DNA from 2 places in the Lysinibacillus sp. DFXJR4 genome. Region 2 is predicted to be linked to the other one. Evidence: a T-box and tRNA genes for the amino acid it is inferred to sense, from the RefSeq annotation. Region 2 holds a T-box; the other holds one or more tRNA genes.
The links. A T-box is a leader RNA that pairs with one kind of tRNA and senses whether it is charged. The one in region 2 lies ahead of serS (serine--tRNA ligase), so its partner is inferred to be a tRNA-Ser.

Region 1: it encodes a tRNA-Ser, which carries the amino acid that the T-box ahead of serS (serine--tRNA ligase) is inferred to sense. The anticodon was not compared.

The regions. Positions count from the first base shown of each region.
Region 1 is NZ_JBXUNW010000007.1:95,079-107,787, forward strand. It holds gene AC2CGN_RS15570 (LysR family transcriptional regulator) at 1-215, opposite strand, end outside; gene AC2CGN_RS15575 (coenzyme F420-0:L-glutamate ligase) at 343-1,533, shown strand; gene AC2CGN_RS15580 (hypothetical protein) at 1,571-2,065, opposite strand; gene AC2CGN_RS15585 (YHYH domain-containing protein) at 2,184-3,209, opposite strand; gene AC2CGN_RS15590 (M20 metallopeptidase family protein) at 3,520-4,689, opposite strand; gene AC2CGN_RS15595 (YfcC family protein) at 4,729-6,141, opposite strand; tRNA gene AC2CGN_RS15600 (tRNA-Ser) at 6,536-6,603, opposite strand; gene AC2CGN_RS15605 (RNA ligase family protein) at 6,696-7,331, opposite strand; gene AC2CGN_RS15610 (AAA family ATPase) at 7,356-8,312, opposite strand; gene helD (RNA polymerase recycling motor HelD) at 8,720-11,023, shown strand; gene AC2CGN_RS15620 (amino acid ABC transporter ATP-binding protein) at 11,788-12,543, opposite strand; gene AC2CGN_RS15625 (amino acid ABC transporter permease) at 12,557-12,709, opposite strand, start outside.
Region 2 is NZ_JBXUNW010000029.1:7,828-20,536, forward strand. It holds gene AC2CGN_RS24950 (cation:dicarboxylate symporter family transporter) at 1-255, shown strand, start outside; gene AC2CGN_RS24955 (RraA family protein) at 389-1,027, opposite strand; gene AC2CGN_RS24960 (methyl-accepting chemotaxis protein) at 1,232-2,140, opposite strand; gene AC2CGN_RS24965 (LOG family protein) at 2,237-2,761, opposite strand; gene AC2CGN_RS24970 (deoxynucleoside kinase) at 2,884-3,552, opposite strand; gene AC2CGN_RS24975 (deoxynucleoside kinase) at 3,549-4,187, opposite strand; gene AC2CGN_RS24980 (heavy metal translocating P-type ATPase) at 4,362-6,773, opposite strand; gene copZ (copper chaperone CopZ) at 6,853-7,059, opposite strand; gene AC2CGN_RS24990 (metal-sensitive transcriptional regulator) at 7,101-7,433, opposite strand; gene AC2CGN_RS24995 (cation diffusion facilitator family transporter) at 7,500-8,453, opposite strand; gene AC2CGN_RS25000 (ArsR/SmtB family transcription factor) at 8,474-8,803, opposite strand; gene tadA (tRNA adenosine(34) deaminase TadA) at 8,945-9,457, shown strand; gene serS (serine--tRNA ligase) at 9,726-11,006, opposite strand; T-box leader at 11,081-11,297, opposite strand; gene pdxT (pyridoxal 5'-phosphate synthase glutaminase subunit PdxT) at 11,347-11,910, opposite strand; gene pdxS (pyridoxal 5'-phosphate synthase lyase subunit PdxS) at 11,912-12,709, opposite strand, start outside.

The DNA.
Region 1 (12,709 bases), on a different contig from region 2:
GAATTCGTATATTCGAATAAAAGACTACCCTCAGTTGTAAGTGTTACCCCTTTAGGTGTGCGATTAAAGAGACGTGTACCCAGTTCCTTTTCTAATTGCATCATGGCTTGGCTAACCGCTGGCTGTGTCATATATAAATCCCTAGCGGCTCTTGAAAAGCTATTATTTTTAGCAACAACACTAAAAACGCGATATAAATCTAACTTCCCTATCATATAAGCACTCCTTATAGCTATTATATGAACTATTAATTTTACTTATATCATTAAAGGGGCGTATAGTAAAATTATATTGATTATTATTTATATAAATTATTTTACCTATTAATGAGGAGAGATTATTTTGGAACGTGTAGTTGGTACAGTTGTAAGAGGTCTTCGTGGTCCAATTATTAACGAAGGCGATAATATTGAACAAATCGTTGTTGATACGGTATTAAATGCCGCTCAGATTGAAGGCTATTCAATTGAAGATCGAGACATTGTCACAGTAACAGAATCTGTCGTAGCACGTGCACAAGGAAACTATGCATCAATCGACGATATCGCAGCAGACGTTGCTACTAAGTTTGGTGATGATACGGTTGGTGTTATTTTCCCAATTCTTAGCCGTAACCGTTTCGCAAACTGCTTACGTGGTATTGCTAAAGGCGTAAAAAAAGTCGTTCTTATGTTAAGTTATCCATCTGATGAGGTTGGTAATCATCTAGTTGACATCGACGAGCTAGATGTAAAAGGAATTAACCCTTGGACAGATACGTTAAATGAAGCTGAATTCCGCGAGCATTTCGGCTATAAAAAACACACATTTACAGGTGTAGATTATATTGAATACTATAAGGAAATAATCGAAGCCGAGGGTGCTTCTTGTGAGGTTATCTTTTCAAATAATCCAAAAACAATTTTGGACTATACGAAGAGTGTCTTAACTTGTGATATTCATACACGCTTACGCACAAAACGTATTTTAACAGCAAATGGGGCTGAAAAAGTTTATAGCCTTGATAACATCTTATCAGCATCTGTTAACGGTTCAGGCTTCAATGCAGAATATGGATTACTTGGTTCAAACAAAGCCACTGAAGATAGTGTGAAATTATTCCCACATACTTGCCAGCCAATTGTTGATGGTATCCAAGCTAAACTTAAAGAGGCTACAGGTAAAACAGTTGAGGTCATGATTTATGGTGATGGTGCATTTAAAGATCCTGTGGGTAAAATCTGGGAATTGGCTGACCCTGTAGTCTCACCAGCCTACACTGCTGGTTTAGATGGAACACCAAATGAAGTTAAACTTAAATATTTAGCTGATAATGATTTTGCAGACCTTCGTGGTGATGAATTAAAAGCGGCGATTTCTGAGTATATCCAAAATAAAGATGAGGATCTAACTGGTCAAATGGCGGCTCAAGGAACAACACCACGTCGTTTAACGGATTTAATCGGTTCTCTTTCTGACCTAACTTCTGGTTCAGGTGATAAAGGAACACCAATGATTTATATTCAAGGTTATTTTGATAATTATACAAAATAGTATTATTAAAAAAGTGCGAGTGGTTGCTCGCACTTTTTTAATTTACTTTTGAAATACTAAAGATGACACCAACAGATTGATCATACTTTAAATTATAACGAATCGTATTTTTCTCTACTGTTGTTTCATTTTTTTGATATTGATAGCTTTCGTCAAATAAACGTAATTCTTTTAAAACAGTCCCAACTTGGCTTTGATTTAAGTTAGGATTTGTCATACCAATTAACAATCCCATAGAAAGTACAATATCCATTCCTTCTCCTTGACCCACCATTACCAACTCATGTACTGCACCTTTTTCATCAATATTTTCAATCAAAGTAATATCCTTATCCAACTTCGATGTAATCGTTTCTTCTTCCTTTTTTATATTTTCTAGAGAATAAGACAAATCTAGGTTTTTTACTTCTTTATTGAATGCCTCTATAAATTCTTCATGGTTATTATAAAGGGGTAACGTTGTTGCCATAACAATAATTATTGGGAAGACAAAATAGGCAGTAGCTATTACGGTAGCTATAGTTCGTTTCATTTTGGTAAGTCTTCCCCGCTTCCACACTAGAAATATTCCAACAGGAGGAAAAATAATTAGCCAAAACCACATAAACCAAGTTGATTTTAAAATTGAGGTTCTATGCTTTAACTTTGGCTCATGAAGCATCCTTATCTCCTCCTTTGAATAACTCTTTGATGTTAACACTAAATATGTAATTCATAGAATCATCTTCTTGTAAGGAGTTTTTTAATATATTTATAATATTTTCATCATACGATGTGTTGTTTTCCTCTTTCATTAAATGATTAAATAGAGATGTTCCTTCAAAATCTGCTGTATCAATATCAAAACTTTTATTTAGTAACTGTTCAACTTGTATTCGTTGAAGCTTCTTTTGATATTGTGAAATTAATGTTGGCATTTCCGTATTTTCAACCAGTAATTTGTAAAATTTTTCAGCATCCCCATATTTCTTCTTATGAAAAGCTTCCTCTGCATCGCTTGCTAAAACCTCTACCGTTTCATTATATAAAGATTTAGTCCTATCTAACTCTTTTACCTTCTGAGCCTCTTGAATAAAGCCGAATGCTTCTACATAATTTTTTTTATCCCTAGCAATTGTCGCTTTATTAAGTAACTCATTGATTTTCTCATTCTCTCCTATTTGTGCTAATAAACCTTTAGCCTTTTGCTTTATCTCAGCACTAGAATGTTGATTTTCCTTGATATAAACTGCGTAAACTTTTGCTGTTGAATAATCCTCTTCATTAGCCTTAGAATTAGCCAATTCATAAATATTACTCATAGACTTTTGAATAAGATTTTCTGTTTTACTATTTCCTTTATCCAATTCATAAATCTTTTCAAGCTCAGTTATAGCTTTCTGATAATCTGCACGATTATATAAATCCATTGCTGCTGTGTAATATTTGTCAGCTTTCACTTGATTCTCATCTACTTTTGGCACAGGTGATGAAGGAGCTGATTTTGATGTACTACTACTCCCACCATTAGATGCACTACCCCCACCATTATGATAATGATACTCTCCGTATTTTAATCCCCATTTTTCACAGTTAGTTCGACAGGTATGCCCACCATTACTATCAGTTCGACCTGGATGAGCATTCGCTGTAAACGGTAACAAAAGTAAAAAACAGCACAATAAAACGCTAATTATTGATGAAAAACCATTTCTCACCATTTATTCCTCCTAATATAACAAATGTTATATGTTATATTATACTATATTTACCAATTAGTATATTAAGATTTTGCTACTTTTCTTTTCACCTACCATAAATCTCTCCTACTATTTAACACTTTCCATAATCAAATAAAATTTGCGACAGCTAAAGTATTAAAAGTTAATCAACTAAATCGTGTGTAGTTTGTTTGAAGGACACTGAAAATTAAAAAAGTCGATTTGCATCACTTTTTTTGTGGCAAATCGACTTTTTCAGTGCCCTCCTCGTTTGGGAGTTCATTTTTTAAGGACAAAGTGTACGTGCTATATTTTCAAAATAGCGGACACCATAAATAAGTGCGTCTTCATCAATCCTAAAGCGCGGATGATGTAGTGGGAAAGCTTCTCCAAAATCTACATTATGTACGCCTATAAATTGCATAGAAGAAGGGACAACCTCTGAAAAATCTGCGAAATCCTCTGTTCCAAACATTGGTGCAGGCAATTCTTTAACCCCTGTCTCTCCGACAATATCACTAGCTACTCTGCGAGATAATGCCGTTAGCTCCTTATCGTTCGTCACCGAGGGACAACCCAGCTCCCATTTAATTTCTACTGTTGCTCCATGCATGTAAGCAATACTATGAACGATTTTCTCTAAATGTTCACGTGCTTCCACCCGAACTTTAGCATCTAGAGAGCGAATCGTTCCACCAAGCTCAGCTGTTTCAGCAATGATATTTAATGCTGTCCCACAGTGAAATTTAGCAACCGTTAAAACAGGGGCATGAATGCTCGGTACTTTTCTGGATACAATTGTTTGCAATGCCATAACAATTTCTGAGCCAATTAATAAAGGATCAATTGAAACCTCAGGTGTAGAGGCGTGACCACCACGCCCATATAACTTAATTTCAAAATCATCTGCTGCTGCAGTAAATTTACCATCTTTTATTGCAAATTGCCCCACTTCATAATCAGGGCTTACATGTAGTGCAAAAGCAAAATCTACATTATCTGCAATACCTAAAGACACAAGCTGTGCGGCACCACCTGGAGTGACCTCCTCAGCGTGCTGGAAGACAAATCGAATTTCTCCATTAAAATCTGTCCCACGTTCAGCTAATACTTTAGCCGCCCCCAGTAACATTGCCGGATGTGCATCATGACCACATGCATGCATAACCCCAGAATTTTGTGATTTAAATGAAAGATCAGTTTCTTCCTCAATCGGTAATGCATCAATATCTGCTCGTAATAAAATTGTATGACCATTACCTTCCGTTTTAGTTCCTCTTAAAAATGCACATACACTAGTTTCTGTAAGGCGTTTAACGTCTAAATGTGGGAATGTTTTTAACTGATTATAAATAAATTGTGCCGTTTTATGTTCTTGATATGATAATTCCGGATACATATGTAAATGCTGTCGCCATTTAATAACCTGTTGCTTCAAAACGTCTGTTCCAACCATAGTATATTCCCTTCTCTCTATCAATTTTTATTCAATTTGTTAAAACGGTCCATAGTTCATGACATGTGCAATAACTAATAAAACAATCGCCAAACCTGTCTGAATAAGAAAATATGGGAAAACCCACTTAACCCATTGGGAGAATGGGATACCTGAAATAGCCAATCCTGCTAATAAAATACCACTTGTTGGAATAATCATATTGGAGATACCATCACCAAACTGGAAAGCCAATACGGCTGTTTGCCTTGTCACACCAATCAAATCTGCTAAGGGTGTCATAATAGGCATCGTTAAAGCTGCTTGTCCGCTTCCAGATGGTACTAAGAAGTTCAAACAAAGTTGAAGCAAAAACATCCCAACTGCGTTAATAGAAGCAGGTAATACACTTACTGCATTTGCTACAAAATAAAGAATTGTATCAATTAGTCCTCCTGCAGTTGTAATGACTAAAATCGTTTGAGCAAAGCCTATGATTAAAGCTCCCTCAACCATATCGCGTGCACCAGAAATAAATCCTTCAGCCATTTTATTTGGACTAACCCTACAAATCACAGACATAATAATACTGCTTAATAGAAAAATCCCGCCAATTTCACTAATGTACCATTGAAATTTTATAACCCCAACAATTAAAGCAATAAAGTTTCCTAGTAGAACGAGTAACGCCAGTAAATGACTGGTACTCATCTTAAAGTCTAAATCTATTTTAATACTCTCTTCTCGTTTAAATTTCCCATAAATCCCTTTAGACGGATCATTTTTTACTTTCTTTGCATGCTTATATATATAAAGAACTGTCAAAATATAAAAAACAAAGAAAACGATAATCCGATAGGACATTCCCGAATACATTGGTAATTCAGCTATCGTTTGAGCAACACCAATATTAAACGGATTCGTAATTCCTGAAGTAAAGCCAGTAGCTAAAGTTCCTAGTATCACTATCGCAAACCCTGTAATAGCATCCATTCCTAATGCCATTGTTAAGGGAATAACGATCGCAATATAAACAAGTGTATCTTCAGCCGAACCTATTAAAGTTCCTAAACTAGCAAAAATTAAAACAAGAATAGGTATTAATACATACTCCTGCTTCCCAAATTTACAAGCCATTACTTTAATAAATGAATCAATGGCCCCTGTTTTTTGCATTATCCCTAGTGCTCCACCGAATAAAAAAACAAATAAAATAATAGATGCACCTTCAAGCATTCCTAAATGAACACTATTAAACATTTCAAGAAAACCAACAGGATTTGAATCGATATAGTGAAATGATTCCGGATCTACAACCATTCTCCCGTTACTCTCAATCCGATCATACTGACCTGCTGGCAAAACGTATGTTAGTATTGTCATCGTGATAATGATGATAAACATTAAAACAAACGCATTAATCCCCTTTATTCGTGACACTTCTACCTCTTTTTCTTGGTGCTGGTTCGCCATGCACTTCACCCCTAACGAAAAAATGTAGTATAGAAAGCTTTCCAATTGCGTTTGAGACATTTACAATATATACCCTAATTCAAACTATTTATTGTAGTTATCACCCACCTATTTTTCCACCAAACGGAAAAGTATTCTGTTTAATGGAAACTTTATAAACAAGAATAAAAAACAAAAATTAAAATGTCAATATTTTTAGATAATTCTGTACAATAAAATTATTATTCTTCTACTAAGTTGGCTTCTCCCCATAGAAAAACCCCCTTCAAGGGTTATAGGGCAATAAAAATTTAAAAAAGCCGATTTGCATCACATTTTTTGTGGCAAATCGACTTTATCAGTACCTCCAAGTTTATAAGGAGACCTTTTAATAACACGTTAACATTTTATTAAGTGAGGATAACAGGAATCGAACCCGTAACCCCTTTTCTATAGGGATATGCAGCCCTTGCATTCTTCCTCATAATATATAATTTTTGATTGATTGATGTAGTATTACATTTTTCTCAGTCCCTTTTTACTATTTTGAAATCACATTTTCTCCTACATCAGGTTTATTTTAAACGATTAGGAATGACTTCTTCTTGTAACCAATGCTCACTTGTTTGAACATGATCCATTCTGACAAATTTCCCTAAATTGAATTGGAAATCGTCGTAATGAAATGAACCAGCATTTCTAATGACATACCCTTCTTGTTCACCATCAAACAGTGATATACCCGTAAATGTACGTTTTATTTTTTCTTCATCGAAAATCCCTCGATATAAAACAGGTACCGTTTCAATACCTAACTCAGCAGCAAAGGCAATCGTCTCATCCCAGCTAAAACAAATATTATCTTCATTCCAAATACTAAACAAATAAAAGTAGCTTGTTAACGCTTGATAATAAATGGAATGCTTGGCGTAAACATTTTCTCCACATAATCGCCAATCATTTGGAATCCTATACGCAAAACTCGCGTGAAATGTTTTTACCCAATGTCTAGAGGGATGGTTGGCTGAATTGATACTTCTAGCATGCATATAGTCTCTGTAAAGGGTTGTGCCTTCCCCATCTAATTTTTCAGTGACAACCACTTCTTTTCCTAAAAAGTGATTCACGTTTTTAGCAACTTTATCATCATGGGTATAGCCCCTGCTCCAAGGTAAATGAAAGCTTCTTGGGTATTTTTTTAATTTCGACATATCATCACTTCCTTTCCCTATTATTTATTTAGCAAATTGATCTGCTTCACGGAAAAAGTAAAGCCTCGTTAATAAATCACCATCTAATAGATGATAAATTTCACTGCCACCTTTATCGCCCCCATACTGTATTAACATATGGAATTGCACTAAATAAACGACCTTTAAAACAAAGTTCTTCTCAAAGCCTAACTCTAATAAAAAATGACAAACCAGTTGAGCAGATACATTTTCATGTCCAAAATAGCCATATCGTTGTTGGAATGGTTTATATTTTTTACAAAATGGCTTGCCGACATCATGAAACAATGCAGCTATTTGTAATGCCAATTTGTCGCTCTCCATATAGTATTCATTGATATAGGCTAATACGAAATACGTATGCTGACATAATAAAAATTGATGGAATGGGTTTTCTTGATTGAATTGATAAATTTCTTTAAAAAGTGGGATTGATCGAAGTGTTTGAAAAAGCTCTTCATAGGTGGGCTGGCTTTGAATGAGTGCAATAAATTGCTGTCGAGAAATTTCATAGGGACTTGAATCATGTACAATATGCACTACATCAAATCCTTCTCCTACTGTTGGGAATTCTAAATGCTTTCTCATTTTTTCCATCACCAATAATGGTACATGCCGCTTCCGTTGTTGGTTTCTAGCTACACAAATTGAATAAGGTGTATCAAAGTAATAGCATTCCTTCTTAATGGTGCTTGGCAATTTACGAAGTGCAAACACCCTGCGGTCCCTTTCAATATTTGTGGCATCAACTATGACAGAAAAACCTTTTGCCACTAAATTATTTAAACGCTCATATAATGTACGAAAGACTACACGTGATTTTTGCTTCGTTGCATCGCCAAACAATTCCTGACGTATTGCATCACTCGAAAGAATGACCGCATTTTCGCTTATTGCTAACTGTTTCACAAATGTACTTTTTCCACTCCCAGGCAACCCCACTGTAAAGATTACCTTCATCCTTTTCACCTCCCTTCAAGATTCTATATCGTGTACCGTGTCAAATTCTTTAGGTATGGATGCTATTAATTTTAACAATAATTTATTGTAATCAGTCATATTGTGTCGGGATAGTACATATAAAAAAGACTGCTCCACCTTTTTGTAGAGCAATCTGTATGTATTAATATTTTATTACCTTACACTGTTATTGTATCATAAATTTACAAAAATTACTAGACTATACTTCTTTGCGAAGTAGATGTATGATAAATTTCCTGATTCAATCACCCTACTTTTCCCCTTGGGATAAAGGTGTTTGGACAACCATTTAATAGAGAATCACAATTACCTTCATTTTCACCATCTTTATAGGTGAGGATTACTGCCACAGGAAGAGAAAAATTGGAGAGGAATGTGAGTAAACTTTGGAAAATCAAAAAGAATGGCTAGAAGAAAAGCATTACCTAGAGCATAGTTTAAATCTCATTGATTACAAAAAAAATGAATTACTGCTAAAGGAAAAAGGCTTCAAAGAAAATGCTGTCGCCCTGAAGAAATCCTTTTGGAACGATGTCAGAGTTAATTTAGATACTGCTGAAGATGTTGACGAAACCTTTTTTGCGATTAAGCAACAGGTAGAGCTTCTATCTGACTCAGAGCTTGCACAGCAACGTGCAATTCGTAACGTAAAGGTATACGAACGTTTACAACAATCACCCTATTTTGCTCGTATTGACTTTTTACAAAATGGGCACCAAGATCCTTTAAAAATTTATATAGGTGTAGCCACATTATTGGACGAACAGGATGACAATATAGTTATTTATGATTGGCGTGCACCTATATCGAGTATGTACTATGATTACACACCTGGCGATGCAACCTACGAAACATTAGGTGAAGAAATTCATGGTGAAATGTTACTAAAACGCCAATTTATAATTAAAAATGGGCAGCTACAATCCATGTTTAATACTGGTCTTACCATTGGTGATGACTTATTGCTTGATATTCTTGCGCAAAACGCAAACGAACATATTCGTAGTATCGTTGCAACGATTCAAGCTGAACAAAATAAGATTATTCGACATGTTCACTCACGCTATCTCATCGTAGAGGGTGTTGCGGGTAGTGGTAAAACAGCTGTTGCTTTACAACGAGTAGCCTATCTATTGTATCGTTATCGCAATGAAATGACTGCAGATCAAATTTTACTGATTACACCTAATCAACTTTTTAATCAATATGTCCATACGGTCTTACCTGATTTAGGTGAGGACAATATGCAGCAATTGACGTTCATTGAGTATGCTGAGAAACGTTTAGGTCGACAGTTCCAATTAGAATATCCTTATGAGCAGCTTGAAGATCTTTTAACAGAAAAGAATGACGCTCATTATCGAACAAAATTAAGTACTATTTCTTTTAAAGCGAGTCTTACTTACAAACAATTAATGGATCATTATGTAAGCTATTTATCGAAGAAAGGCTTATTATTTAAAAATATTGTTTTTCGTGGAGAACGAATTATTCCAGCCCAAGTGATTTCGGAATATTTCTATTCTTTCCCTTTCACAATGTCGATACCTGATCGCCTACAATTAGTGAAAGAATGGTTATTGCAGCAATTAACGAAATTTGAAAGGGATGAACGAAGAAAGGAATGGGTAGAAGAAGAGGCTGAACTATTAGACAAGGAGGACTACTCCAAGTCCTACAAGGAGCTTTTATTTGAGGGACGCTATACAGAAAACTCTTTCGATGATTTTGATCAAGAACGCAAAAAATTAGCGAGACAAATTACCAAAAAACACTTTAAACCATTACGCAGCTCCGTTCATCAGTTAAGGTTTGTCCATATATTAGGTACGTATCGACAACTCTTTGATTTGCATAGTCCCGTTCATAAAGAATTACAGCACCTTATGCCGGACAATTGGGAGGATATTTGCCAGCGAACTCTCCCTAATTTAGCAAAACGTCTGATTGCCTATGAGGATGCAGCACCATTTTTATATTTACAGGACAAAATAGAAGGGCAACAGACAAATACGATGATCCGTCATGTATTGATTGACGAAGCCCAAGATTATTCGCCATTCCAATTAACGGTTTTACAGCAGTTATTTCCAAAGGCACGTATGACCATTTTAGGAGATGGACATCAAACGATTCATCCGCATACCTTTAGTAATCCTTCATTGCTTGACCCTCAATTATATGGGGATCAGGCAGAAAAAATGATTTTAACGAAAAGCTATCGTTCGACAAAGCAAATTATTCAACTCACTGCTAAGATTTTAAATGATAGTAGTCAAGTAGAGGCATTTAACCGAAATGGTCCAGAACCATCGATTACTATTGTGCCGAATGAATTGGCATTAACTGAGCAAATTATCCAAAGCATCAACGATCTCTCTACCAAATTTGAAACCATTGCTGTAATTTGTAAAACTGCAGCTGAATGCTCTGATGTTTATGAGCAATTAAGCAATCAAATAGATATTCAACTGATTAACCACAATACCAAGCAATTTAAAAAGGGTATATTATTACTGCCAGCATATATGGCAAAAGGTATCGAATTTGATGCAGTTCTTATCTATAATGCATCTGCTGCTAATTACTCAAGAGAAAACGAACGTAACTATTTCTATACGGCCTGCACGAGAGCTATGCATGAGTTGCGCATTTATGCCATCAACCAATTAACGTATTTTCTACAATAATAGGACACAGGTGAATCTGTTCTTTACAGATTTTCCTGTCATGTTGTTGAAATACTATTATGTCAATGAAATCAAGGTGACAAATTAAAAGTATAGTCCTTTTTCAAAACGAGGGGTTAATCTCCGTTCCGACTGAGTGCTTTCCTGGGGGCGTCCGATGAGCCGCTTCACTCGCACTGCTCGCTCCAGGGTCTCATCTGTGACGCTGAATCCCCGAGGAGTCACTCATTCTACACTCCAATCAACCACTGCTCATAGTATTTTCTTCTGGCATTTCACACAAATTAATAGTGATAAATTTGAAGTCTTAGCCATCACTATATTGTGCAAAAATGGAGCTTTGATAACATTTTTCTATGTGAATGCAGAGCGACAGTAATAAGTGGCTTTTTATGTAAAGTGAAAAAGTAGTTTTATGCATAGAATGTAGGATGACAGCTATAGAATTGTACCACTATTGTATCCATTTAATGATGGTGAGTAACATGTTTTTTTTACTTTTGAGGGAAGAAAATATTTAAAATTCTACACTATTGCAGATTGGAGTGCAAGGCTACTCGACTCCCGTGGGATAGCGAGACAGACGAGACCCTGCACGGAGCGTCAGCGCAGGAAGCGGCTCGTCGCTCGCCCACAGGAAAGCGAGTAGCCTGGAACGGAAATTACCTTCATTTTGACTAAATACTCACAAAGAGTCCCTTGACCATTTAGTTTTTCAACACTATGACAGGAGAATCTGTTCTTTACAGATTCTCCTGTCATTTTTATATATAGAAAGTGTAGTCTTCTGGAATAACACGTTTAAGGAATTTTTTTGTTCGCTCTTCTTTTGGATTCACAAATATATCATGTGGACTTCCTTCCTCTACAACGACTCCACCATCCATGAATATCACTCGATTAGCTACATCCTTTGCAAAGCCCATTTCATGTGTGACAACAAGCATCGTTGTACCCTCAGCTGCTATGTTTTTCATGACCTGTAGTACCTCACCGACTAACTCTGGATCAAGTGCAGAGGTTGGTTCATCAAATAAAATAATATCTGGGTTTAATGCTACTGCTCGTGCAATCCCTACCCGTTGCTGTTGACCTCCAGACAACTGACTTGGATAGGCATCATACTTTTCCGAAAGTCCTACTTTATCAAGTGCCTTCTTACCAATCTCAATTGCCTGTGCTTTCGGTACCTTTCGACCAATGATAAGGCCCTCTGTCACGTTTTCCAAGGCCGTTTTATTAGTGAAGAGATTGTAGTTTTGAAAGACAAATGCTACACGCTGACGAATTGCATGGACGTCTTTTTTCTTTACATGTTGAAAATCGACTTGAATATCTCCAAATGTTGCATGTCCTTGATCAGCATTTTCTAAAAAATTAATGCATCGTAATAAGGTTGTTTTCCCTGAACCACTAGGACCTAAAATAACAACAACATCACCTTTATCAATGGCTAAATCGACGCCCTTTAAAATTTCATTATTACCAAATGATTTATGGATATTTTTAATCTCTAACATGCTTCATCACCCCTCAGGCATTTGCCGCTTTAAATTTACTTAAATGCTTTTCATATCGTTTAAAGAGAAATTCAACGGTACTACATAAAATTAAGTACACAATGAAAATATCAATATATGCTTCTACATAATTGTAACCAACATTGGCAGCTACCTTAGCCTTCAA
Region 2 (12,709 bases):
ATGGTTACATCTAAAGGAATCGCGGGCGTTCCAGGGGTGTCGTTCGTAGTACTTTTAGCAACATTAGGTACTGTCGGTATTCCACTTGAAGGTTTAGCATTTATCGCAGGTATTGACCGTATCCTTGATATGGGACGTACAGTTGTTAACGTTATTGGTAACTCATTAGCGTCATTAGTAATGGCAAAATGGGAAGGCCGTTTCGATACAGAGAAAATGAAAAATTACTTTAAAGATAACGAAAACTTAGCGTAAAAAGTTAAAAAAATCCTCACGATGTATGGATGGCATCGTGAGGATTTTTTTAATTTGATCAATTATGCCTCGGCATAATTGCGTCCGAAATCGGCTTTGTGTTGCACAAAGAACTCCTTTCCGATTCCGTGCTTTAACTTCTTTCAGTTTCTGAAGAAGTTAAAACTTTATCTAAATAAGCAATGATTGATTCCTTACCATTTACATGTGCCTCTTGTGCACGTACTTCATCTTTTTCCAGTTTTGCCTCCGCTGCCATTACAATCCGTTCGGCATCCTCCTGTGGCACTACAACTACACCATCCACATCCCCAATAATATAATCACCAGGATGGACAGTAACGCCTCCTATAGAGATGGGAATATTAACTTTACCACCACCATTTTTATTACCAGCAGCTACCGTTGTCCCTAAGGAGAATACAGGGAAGTCTAGCTCTCGAATGGCTGCGATATCTCGAATAACGCCATCCACAACGAACCCTTGTACACCTATGCCCTTTGCTAAAGAAATAACAAAATCTCCAGCAACAGCTCGATTCGTATTGCCTTTCGCATCGATTACCAAAATATCACCTTCATTAGCAGCTCGAATAGCTTCTAACACTGCACCATTTTCACCATCTGGTAAACGCACAGTGACCGCGCGCCCCGCTAGTTTAAAATGATCTGCTAAAGGCTTAATATCACTACGTAAATTTGTGTGTCCGCCAGTTGCATCTGAAACCGCTGTTGTAGGTAAATGCTTAAAACTTATTTCCACCTTTGTCATACATAACACCCCTATTATGAATATATGAAAGACTTACATAATTATTGTAAATAAAAATCATATACTATTTCAATATATTTCAGAAAATTGCGGAAATAAAACATTTGAATATAGTACTGTTAGGACAATATCGCATTTGTTTTATCAAAATGCGCCATCCATTAGGAATAAACTTATTTTTCTATCAAATGACGCTAACTTTCATTAAACGATTTCGATAAAATGCTTTGATTGCTCGTCTAACGCCTCTGCAGCACTTGCAATTTCAGAAAAATCATTGGTTGTCACTGAAATTTGTCCATTTGTTTTTTCAACTTTTTCAGCTATTCGTGTAATACTTTCTGTGACTTGCCCTATTTCTCGTTCTATGCCCTCAACATTATCCTTTACTTCAGAGATAGATTGCTCAACTCTTATAGATAGCTTTCTCACTTCTTTTGCTACAACATCAAAGCCTCGACCATACTCTCCTGCTCTAGCTGCTTCAATTGCTGCATTTAATGCCAGTAAATTTGTCTGAGAAGCAATTTCTTGAATAGTTTTCACAATACCTTTTATAGACTCGGCTTGCTTTTGAAGCTGTCCGAGATTTTTTACATTATCGGCGGACTCTTTTGATATTTCCCTTATAGTCTTCAGTAAGCCTTCACTATTCCGAATACCAGCCTCTGAACGGCTATGAAGTTCCTTTGACATCCCTTTTAATATCTCAGCCACGCTTACAATCTCATTTTGACGGTCTGTAATATTTGTAGCAATTTTAGAAACGCCAATCACCTTTCTCGAATTATTTGCAAAGACCGGCATATAGGTTGCTTCAAGCCAAACTCTATTTCTGTTCGCATCCAATCTTTCAATTTTATCTTGATAGCTATTACCAGAGGTCAAATTCCGCCAAAATTTTTCGTACTCTGTACTTTTAACAAACTCTGGTAAACATAAATCTTTATGATCTTTTCCAATCATTTCTTCTACTTTATAGCCTAATGTTTGAGCAAAAAGTGAATTTACATAGGCTACTTTACGTTCCATATCAAACCGAATAATTGCAATATTCCGTTCAATTGCCTGCACTACTAAATCATCTGTTACTTGTGTATCGATTTTCTGCATAATCTACACCTCTTAAAAAGATTTATTTTTACTAAAAATTTATTTTTTTCCATTTTAGCTCCTTGTTAATCTTTGCAGAAAAAACATGGGCAATCATTACCCATGTTTTAATAACTGTAATACTTCTTCTGATGTAGTAGCTACATGAATTAATGACTTTTGTTCGGCGCGAATAAATCCTTCTTCAAGCATCTGCTTAAAATGCTGTAAAAGGGCATCATAAAAACCATTTACATTATATAAAATTACTGGCTTTTCATGTAGTCCAATTTGTGCCCATGTAAAGACTTCAAAATACTCATCCATTGTGCCACCACCACCTGGTAATGCTATAAAGGCATCTGCAAGCTCTACCATTTTTGCCTTACGTACATGCATAGACTCAACAAAATGAATTTCTGTTAAAGAGGCATGGGCTAATTCTCGCTTTTGTAAATGTGTTGGCATCACACCAATTACCTCGCCACCAGCGGTTAAAACGGCATCTGCCACTTTTCCCATTAGCCCACTTTTTGAACCCCCATAGACGACTCCGTGGCCATTTTGAGCCAGCATAGCACCTAATTCGGTTGCCTTTTCTGCATAAATTGGGTTTTTGCCTAAACTGGAACCACAATACACCGCTACTTTTATAATAATCCCTCCTACTTAAAAGACGTGATACAATAGCTATTTATATTGTCTCACGTCTTTTAATCATTTATTTTCTTCAACTTTCTTATTTAGGTAGTTTTAGTGAAAGCCTATTTGCGTAAATGGCTTGTTTGTTTTAGCATATGACTGATACGGCTCACAATTGATTCAATTGCTTCAGGATTTTTTAATAAATCATAATCATTTATATCTAAACGTAAAACTGGACATGAATTAAAGTTGTTGATCCAGTCCTCATAACGTTCATGCATTTCAATCCAATAATCATTTGGTGTCTGCTGCTCCATTGCACGGCCACGCTCTTGTATACGCCCAATGACCGCCTCAATTGGTCCCTCGAGATAAATTAGTAAATCTGGATGAGGAAAGTAAGGTGTCATTACCATTGCATCAAATAAATTTTTATAAGTCTCGTAATCTGTTGGACTCATTGTTCCTTTATCATAGTGCATTTTTGCAAAAATTCCTGTATCTTCATAAATTGAACGATCCTGAATAAATCCACCACCATATTCAAAAATACGCTTTTGCTCCTTAAAACGTTCAGCTAAAAAATACACCTGCAAATGGAAGCTCCATTTTTCAAAGTCCTCATAAAATTTATCTAAATACGGGTTAGTATCTACCTTTTCAAATGACGTACGAAAATTTAGCGCATTTGCTAACGCTTTTGTCATCGTTGATTTTCCTACACCTACAGTACCGGCAATGGTAATGACTGTCTGTGGCGGAATATCGTACTTCTCTCTTAAATTCATTGTTGCAAGCTCCTTTGTTGTAACGTATCCTTTATAATTTGCAAAACATAATTTAAATCATTCGTATTTTTAACGAAGTCAAGTTGGTCTCCATTAAATCGAATGACTGGGATTTCAGGGTGCATTATCTCAAAATGCTCAATAAAAGAATGATAATCTGCCACAAGTTGTTCCATATAATCCCGTGCAATCATTTTTTCGAATTCACGTCCGCGCATTGCAATACGCTTCATCAATGTCTCGACACTAGCATGTAAATAAACAACAACATTAGGGACAGGCATATCCTTCGTTAATATTCTATAAATTTCTTCATATTTATCATACTCCGTTGATGCCAATGTTCGCTTTGCAAATATAAGATTTTTAAAAATATGATAGTCCGCTACTACAGGCTTCTGATGTGCTAAGCGAAACTTTTTAATATCTGTTAATTGTTTATAGCGATTACATAAGAAAAACATTTCAGTTTGGAAGCTCCACTCCTCAATGTTTTCATAAAACTTATTTAGAAAAGGGTTTTCGTCTACTATTTCTTTTAATAGATGGTAATTTAATGTCGTTGCAATCTCTTTAGATAAAGAGGTTTTACCAACACCAATCGGACCTTCTACCGTAACAAATGGAACCGTCACCAGAAGCTCCTCCTTTATGTTCTATGGATTCTATTATCAATTCCCTCTTCGCCTGAGGATATTATATAAATCAGTGCTTTTCATTGTATCATAGTGCGAAAATGAAAGACAGAATCAACGTAACATTTATGTATTCAAAAACGGCCCACCAAGTTAGTGGACCGTTATCAATCATTATAATTTAACACGCTGTAAGCGAAGTGCGTTTAAAACAACTGATACTGAGCTAAAGGCCATCGCTGCGCCTGCAACCCAAGGAGCAAGTAAACCGATTGCAGCAATTGGTATACCTAATGTATTGTAAGCAAATGCCCAAAATAAGTTTTGTTTAATGTTGCGCATAGTTTTACGGCTCATAATGATGGCATCTGCAATACTGTTTAAATCCCCACGAATCAGCGTAATATCTGCTGCTTCCATAGCTACGTCAGTGCCAGTACCGATTGCCATCCCGATATTTGCTGTAGCAAGTGCTGGTGCATCATTAATGCCATCGCCTACCATCGCCACTTTCTTGCCTGTAGCTTGTAGTTTTTTTACTTCATCTGCTTTCCCTTCTGGTAGAACCTCAGCAATAACATGATTCACACCAACCTCAGCTCCGATAGCTCGGGCTGTACGTTCATTATCACCTGTCATCATAATAACTGTAATGCCCATATCTTGTAGACGTCGAACTGCCTCTTTAGATGTTTCTTTAACAGTATCAGCTACTGCTACTAGCCCAGCATATTGACCATTGATCGCAGCTAACATCGCTGTTTTACCATTTTCCTCTAACTGCTCCATTATCGGGAGAATGTCATCGATAGGAATACCATATTGTTGCATCAGTTTACGTGTACCGATTATGACTCCTTGCCCAGATACTGTTGCTTGCACACCATAACCAGGTATGGCTTCAAAAAATTGAATATCTCCTAGATGAATACCACGATCTGTAATGCCTTGAACAATTGCTTCTGCTAATGGATGCTCTGATTGTTTCTCTGCTGCACCAATTAACGATAAAAAGTTTGCCTCGTCTTGATCTGCTGCTAGTATAACGTCAGTTAACACAGGTTTACCGTGTGTTACTGTACCTGTTTTATCAACAACCACCGTATTGATACTTTGCGTTTGCTCTAAATGCTCGCCACCCTTAAATAAAATCCCAAACTCTGCTGCACGACCAGAGCCTGCCATAATTGAGGTTGGTGTTGCTAACCCTAGCGCACATGGACAGGCAATGACAAGAACTGCGATTAAGACTTCTAATGCAGGCGTAAACTCACCCGGTTGTACCCAAAGAATCCAAACTAAAAATGTAATTATCGCAATTCCAACAACAATTGGTACAAATATGCCGGAAATATGATCTGCTAAACGCTGGATTGGTGCCTTTGAGCCCTGAGCATCTTCAACCACTTTAATAATCTGCGCCAAAGCAGTATCACGACCTACTTTTGTTGCTGTCATTTTAATAAAGCCATTTTTATTAATTGTTGAGCCAAATAATACATCACCTTGCTTTTTATCAACAGGAAGACTTTCCCCTGTTAGCATTGACTCATCAACAGCGGTCGTTCCTTCTACAACTTCACCATCAACTGGAATTTTTTCACCTGGTTTTACTAAAATAATGTCACCAATTACTACTTCTTCTAATGGTACTTCTTTCTCAACGTCATCTCGAACAACGACTGCTGTTTTTGCTTGTAGACCCATTAATTTTTTGATTGCCTCAGATGAGCGACCTTTCGCTTTTGCCTCAAATAATTTTCCTAATAGAATTAAAGTAATTAACACTGCACTTGTTTCAAAATAAAGGTGAGGGCCGTGATGGGAACCTACTGTAACAATGGCTTGATAAACACTATAAAAGTAGGCTGCAGATGTACCCATTACTACTAGTACATCCATATTTGCACTACCATTTCGCAAGGCTTTAAAGGCACCCACATAAAATTGTTTCCCTATTATAAATTGAACGGGCGTAGCTAAAATCATTTGTACCCATGGATTCATCAGTATTTCTGGTACATATAAAAACGAAGTAAATGAAAAATGACCAACCATTGTCCAGAGCAATGGTAATGAAAGAATAGCTGATAAAATAAATTTTTGCTGCTGTTGTTTGATTGCCTTTTGACGATGGTCTCCGACTTCTTGTTCTTCAGCTTTTTGATGGGCCTCATAACCTAATTTTTCAACCTTTGCAATGATATCCGCAATGGACACTTCAGATGGGTTAAATTCAATTGTTGCCTTCTCAAGTGCTAAGTTTACATTTGCAGATGAGACACCAGCTAGCTTATTTAATCCTTTTTCTATACGTGTAGCACAGGCTGCACAAGTCATACCCGTAATGTCAAATTCAGTTTTCTGTTTAACAACGCCATAGCCAAGTGCTTCAATTTTCTTTTCAAAATCTACTTCACTTAATTTGGATGAATCGTACTTAATCGTTGATTTTTCAAGCGCCAAATTAACAGTGGCTTGCTCAACACCATCCAATTTATTTAGTCCTTTTTCTATACGCGTAGCGCAGGCTGCACAGGTCATACCTGTTATTTGCAGATTGGCCTCTTTTACTTCTGAACTCATTTCTTTCACCTCTCCTTATACCAATAGGGGGTATATATCATTTAAAATAATAGAGTGCTACTAGAGCACCCTACATATTTTATTTTACATCATAGCCTTGGTCATCAATTGTTTCTTTAATTTGATCTAAAGATACCTTTGCTTCGTCAAATGCAATATCTACTAAGCCTTCTGCTAGGTTGACTTTTACTTGGTCAACGCCAGTTAAAGCTCCCACACTTTTTTCTACTGCATTTACACAGTGTCCACATGACATTCCTTGTACATTTAAAGTAACATTTTGCATAAAATATCTCTCCTCTTTGTTTATATTAAATAGGGGGTATATTATTTTTTCATTAGCTTTTGTATAGTCACCACTAATTCATCCAACACTGCTTCATCACCCTCAGATAAGCGATCGACAACACAGCCCTTTAAATGACCTTCCAATAATATTTTCGCTACACTATTCAAAGCAGACTGTGTGGCAGATAACTGCGTAATAATATCATCACAGTAAACATCTTTTTCAATCATTCCCTTAATGCCGCGAATCTGACCCTCTATACGATTTAAACGAGTTGTTAAATCCTTTTTTACACGTTCAGGATGATGGCTTTTTCGACAAGATGTAACTTCCTCCGTATGACAAGTAGCCTCTTTTGTTGTATCTTCCATTCCATACACCTCCTACTTCACTTTCATCATACTATACCCACGAAGGGTATGTAAAGTAAAAAGTTTTTAATGTTGGTGATCATGAAGAGACGTTTCTGCCTTCAATTGGCATAAAATTGAATTATCATGCTGATGTGCTGCGGTCTCTAATTGAATTGTTACATGCTTAATGCCCTTATGCTCAAGATTATGTTCAATTTCTCGTAAGATATTCTCACTATCCACAATTTTCAACTGATCATCAACCACTGCATGACAGGAAAGTGCATTTGTTCCACTTGTTATTGTCCAAATGTGTAGATCATGTATACTGTGAACACCTTTTGTTTGTTCCATCGTTTGAATAATTTCTTGAATATCGACGTTTGAAGGAGTTCCCTCCATTAAAACATGGACTGCAGCCTTCGTTACATAGTAGCCACTTCTTAATACAAGTAATGCGACAATTACACTTGCCAGCGGATCAGCCCAGCCCCAACCAAAAAACATAATTAGTAGAGCGGCAACAATAGCTCCTACAGATCCCAGCATATCACTTAGCACATGTAAAAATGCACCGCGCATATTTAAATTATCCTTTGTGTCACTGCCTCGCATCATTATCCAAGCTACCAAAATATTGATAAGGAGACCTATCGTACTAATAATGAGCATACCTTTAGTTGCTACTTCTGGCGGATTTGCAAAGCGCTCTATTGACTCGTAGAAAATAAACAATGCTATTAAGATTAATGTTACACCATTTAAAACCGCTGCCAGAATTTCAAAACGTTTGTAACCATATGTTTTACTGTAGCTTGCGGCTTTTTCACCAAACATAAATGCAAGTAATGCTATTGCTAAAGAAATGGAGTCACTTAACATATGTCCTGCATCTGATAAAAGAGCCAAACTATTTGTTAAAAAACCACCAATTGCTTCGATGACCATATATCCCGTAATAATAATAAATGATAAGATTAAAACCTTTTTATTAGCGCCATGTGTATGATCATGGCCGTGATCATGATTATGTCCCATGATTTTTCCCTCCGTTAATTTTAGTTATGTGCAGCATGCTCAATCGCTTGCTTTAGTAGATTCATAATGTGATCGTCATCCTTTGAATAGTATAAGGTCGTTCCCTCTCTTCGAAATTTCACTAAACGTAAATTTTTTAAAAAACGTAATTGATGTGAAACGGTTGATTGCCCTAAATCTAAAATTTCTGCAATGTCATTGACTGAATGTTCGTCTGTACATAATAAATTTAATATACGAATTCTTGTAGGATCACTTAATGCCTTAAAGGTTTGCGATACAACAAAAAGTGTCTCCTCGTCTAAATGCTGATCGTTGTTTACTGGAGTTTCTGTTAATTTTTCATCCATTTAGTTTATCCCCAATCTTTTATATTTATATATGAGCATGTGTTCATATATAAATATATATGGTACTTTTAGGAATGTCAACATTTAAAGTAGCAATTACCAATTAAGCAAGATACACTACTTTATAAGGAGAGATAAGTAGTGGATATTTTCGAAATAGATCGTTTATTTATGAAACAGGCATTAGAAGAAGCAAAGAAAGCCGCTGTACTTGGAGAGGTACCTATCGGAGCTATACTTGTTTACAACGGGGAAATTATTGCAAGGGCCCATAATTTACGGGAAACAACACAAAATGCAACCACACATGCTGAACTGGAGGTTATACAGGAGGCTTGTGAAAAAATTGGTAGCTGGCGTTTAGAAAATACAACACTCTATGTAACGCTTGAACCTTGCCCTATGTGTGCAGGTGCTATTTTACAGTCTCGTGTGCCTCGTGTTGTCTATGGAGCACGGGATTTAAAGGCTGGCTGTGTTGATTCCCTCTATCATCTATTAAATGATGCACGCTTTAATCATGAATGTGAAGTGACTGAAGGTATTTTAGCCGAGGAATGTGGGCAAATATTAACTGATTTTTTCAGGGCTTTACGTGAACGGAAAAAAGCAGAGAAAAAGGCAAGACAGGCTTCTAAAGAAACTTTCACATGAAAGAAGGTGCCTCCAATTGAGACACCTTCTTTTTATAATTATGAGTGTAAAAAACACACTAACCTTCGATAAACATTGCAGTAAAATTGGTTGAGCCACCTACAAAGTTTTGATTTTCACTAAATTTAAGCTTTGTGATGAAGCCAAAAAGCTATTTTAGAAAACCTGGAAGAAGGTATATCTAAAATAGCTTAGGAAAAAATTTTTAGGTGTCCATTTACGGTCTGGAATGCCTATTGCACAGACCTTCCTCGGAGCAGAGTAAACTTTATTTAGGAGCTATTACTTCTTTCCCGCCCATATAAGGTCTTAATACCTCAGGAATTACTACGCTTCCATCCGCTTGCTGATAATTTTCTAGGATAGCCGCTACTGTGCGTCCAATAGCAAGACCTGAGCCGTTTAATGTGTGTACATACTCTGGTTTTGCATTTGCTTCACGACGGAAGCGAATATTTGCTCGACGTGCTTGGAAATCCTCAAAATTAGAGCAAGAAGAGATTTCACGATACATGTTTTGTGCTGGAATCCAAACCTCTAAATCATATTTTTTTGCTGCCGTAAAGCCTAAATCAGCCGTACACATTTTTAGTTTACGGTAAGGTAAGCCAAGTAATTGTAGTACCTTTTCAGCATGACCAGTTAATAGCTCTAGCTGTTCATATGACTCCTCCGGTTTTACAAAGCGCACTAATTCTACTTTGTTAAATTGGTGCTGGCGAATTAAACCACGTGTATCACGTCCCGCAGAGCCTGCCTCTGAACGGAAACATGCACTATATGCAGCAAAGCCCTGCGGCAATGCTTCAACAGATAAAATTTCATCACGATAGAAGTTTGTTACAGGTACCTCTGCCGTTGGAATCATGAAATAATCTGTTTCCTCTACTTTAAATACATCTTCTTCAAATTTAGGAAGATTTCCAGTACCCGTCAAGCTATCACGATTAACAATGACAGGTGGTAGGATTTCCTCATAACCATGCTCCTCTGCATGTAAATCCATCATAAATGTCATTAGCGCACGTTCTAAACGAGCTCCAAGCCCACGATAGAATAAAAATCTACTACCTGTCACTTTTGCTCCACGCTCAAAATCTACAATTTTTAAATCTGTTGCAATATCCCAGTGTGGTTTAATATCAAAATCAAATGTTGGTACCTCACCCCAAGTATATTCCACAACGTTGTCATCCTCTGTTGTGCCCACTGGTACAGATTCATGCGGGATGTTTGGTAAACGCATCATCATATCTTTAAAACGGTCTTCTACATCATTTAATTGGACATCCAGTTCTTTTATTTCATCGCCAACCTGACGCATGCGAGCAATTACTTCATCCGCATTTTCTTTATTACGCTTCATCACAGAAATTTGCTCAGATACTTTATTACGCTCTGCTTTAAGCTCTTCCGTTTTAGCAATTAATTCACGACGCTTGGCATCTAATTCTTCAAAATCATCTAAGTTTCCTAAATCCTCATTACGTGTTAATAGTATTCTTTTAACTTCGGCGAAATTATCACGCACGCGTTTAATATCTAACATCGTTCATACCTCCAGTAGATTCTAGATGATGGGAAATAATAAGTCAGGAGAACACAAAAAAGCCCTCATCCCATAAAAGGGACGAGAGCTACCCGCGTTGCCACCCTAATTGACTAGACATTTAGTCTAATCCACTTATTTCATAACGGCATTTCAGCCGGCGACAGCCTACTTCATTAACTTCGACTGTGCAACTCCAGGACGGATTCACAAGTGTTTTTATCAGCTTTCACCAACCGCTGACTCTCTAAAAAAAACGTGCTTGCTACTACTTCCCATCATCGTGTTCAGTTATTTGAATTTTATCCATACTGTACTATACGTAACGAGATTTTGCAAGTCATACTATAGACGATAAAAAATATTTGAGAATACGTGTATCTTTTGTTAATTCAGGATGAAATGAACAGCCTAATAAATGTCCATCCTGTGCTAAAACAATTTTCCCTTCATGCTCTGCTAGAATTTCAACATCGTCTCCAACAGATACAATATGAGGTGCGCGTATAAAAACAGCAGGGATTGATTTACCTATTTTAGGTATATTGAGGTCTACTTCGAAGCTATCTACCTGTCTTCCATAAGAATTTCTTGCTACTGCTACATTCATGATCGCTAAATGCGGCTCATCATCCACTACTTCATTTGCCAATAAAATTAAACCTGCACAAGTTCCAAACATCGGTAATCCAGTTTTGGCAAGTGTACGAATTGGCTCCAACAGCTCGTATCGATTTAGCAATTTTCGCATTGTTGTACTCTCCCCACCAGGTAGCACAAGTCCATCTAGTTGCTGTAAGTCATTGTGCTGTTTGACCAAGACTACCTCACAGTCTAGAAACTCTAGCATTTGCACATGCTCTCGTACCGCTCCTTGCAATGCTAATACACCAATTCGTTTCATGTTACCAGCCTCGCTCTTGCATACGCTCATTTTGACTGAGCTGTGCAATATCAATGCCTTTCATCGGAACCCCTAGCTCTTTTGATATTTCTGCTAGAAGCTTAAAATCCTTATAATGTGTCGTAGCCTCTACAATTGCTTTTGCAAACTTCTCTGGGTTTTCTGATTTAAAAATACCTGAACCAACGAACACACCATCAGCCCCGAGCTCCATCATTAAGGCAGCATCAGCCGGCGTAGCGACACCACCAGCTGCAAAGTTTACAACTGGTAAACGCCCATTTCGTTTAATTTCTCTTAATAATTCAAATGGTGCTCCAAGTACTTTAGCCTCTGTCATGAGTTCATCCTCTGTCATACCAACTACCTTACGAACTTGCGCATTCACTTTACGAATATGACGCACAGCCTCTACAATATTCCCTGTTCCTGGTTCACCTTTAGTTCGCAGCATTGAAGCTCCCTCACCAATACGTCGAGCAGCTTCTCCTAAATCGCGGCAGCCGCAAACAAATGGTACAGTGTACTCACTTTTTAATAAATGAAACTCTTCATCTGCAGGTGTTAATACTTCGCTTTCATCGATATAATCAACACCCATTGCCTCTAAAATTCTTGCTTCGACTATATGCCCTATACGTGCCTTAGCCATTACTGGAATGGAGACAGCCCCCATAACCTCCTCAACAATTCGAGGATCAGCCATCCGTGCAACACCGCCCGCTTTACGAATATCTGATGGGACCCTTTCTAATGCCATAACAGCTACAGCTCCTGCTTCTTCAGCAATTTTCGCCTG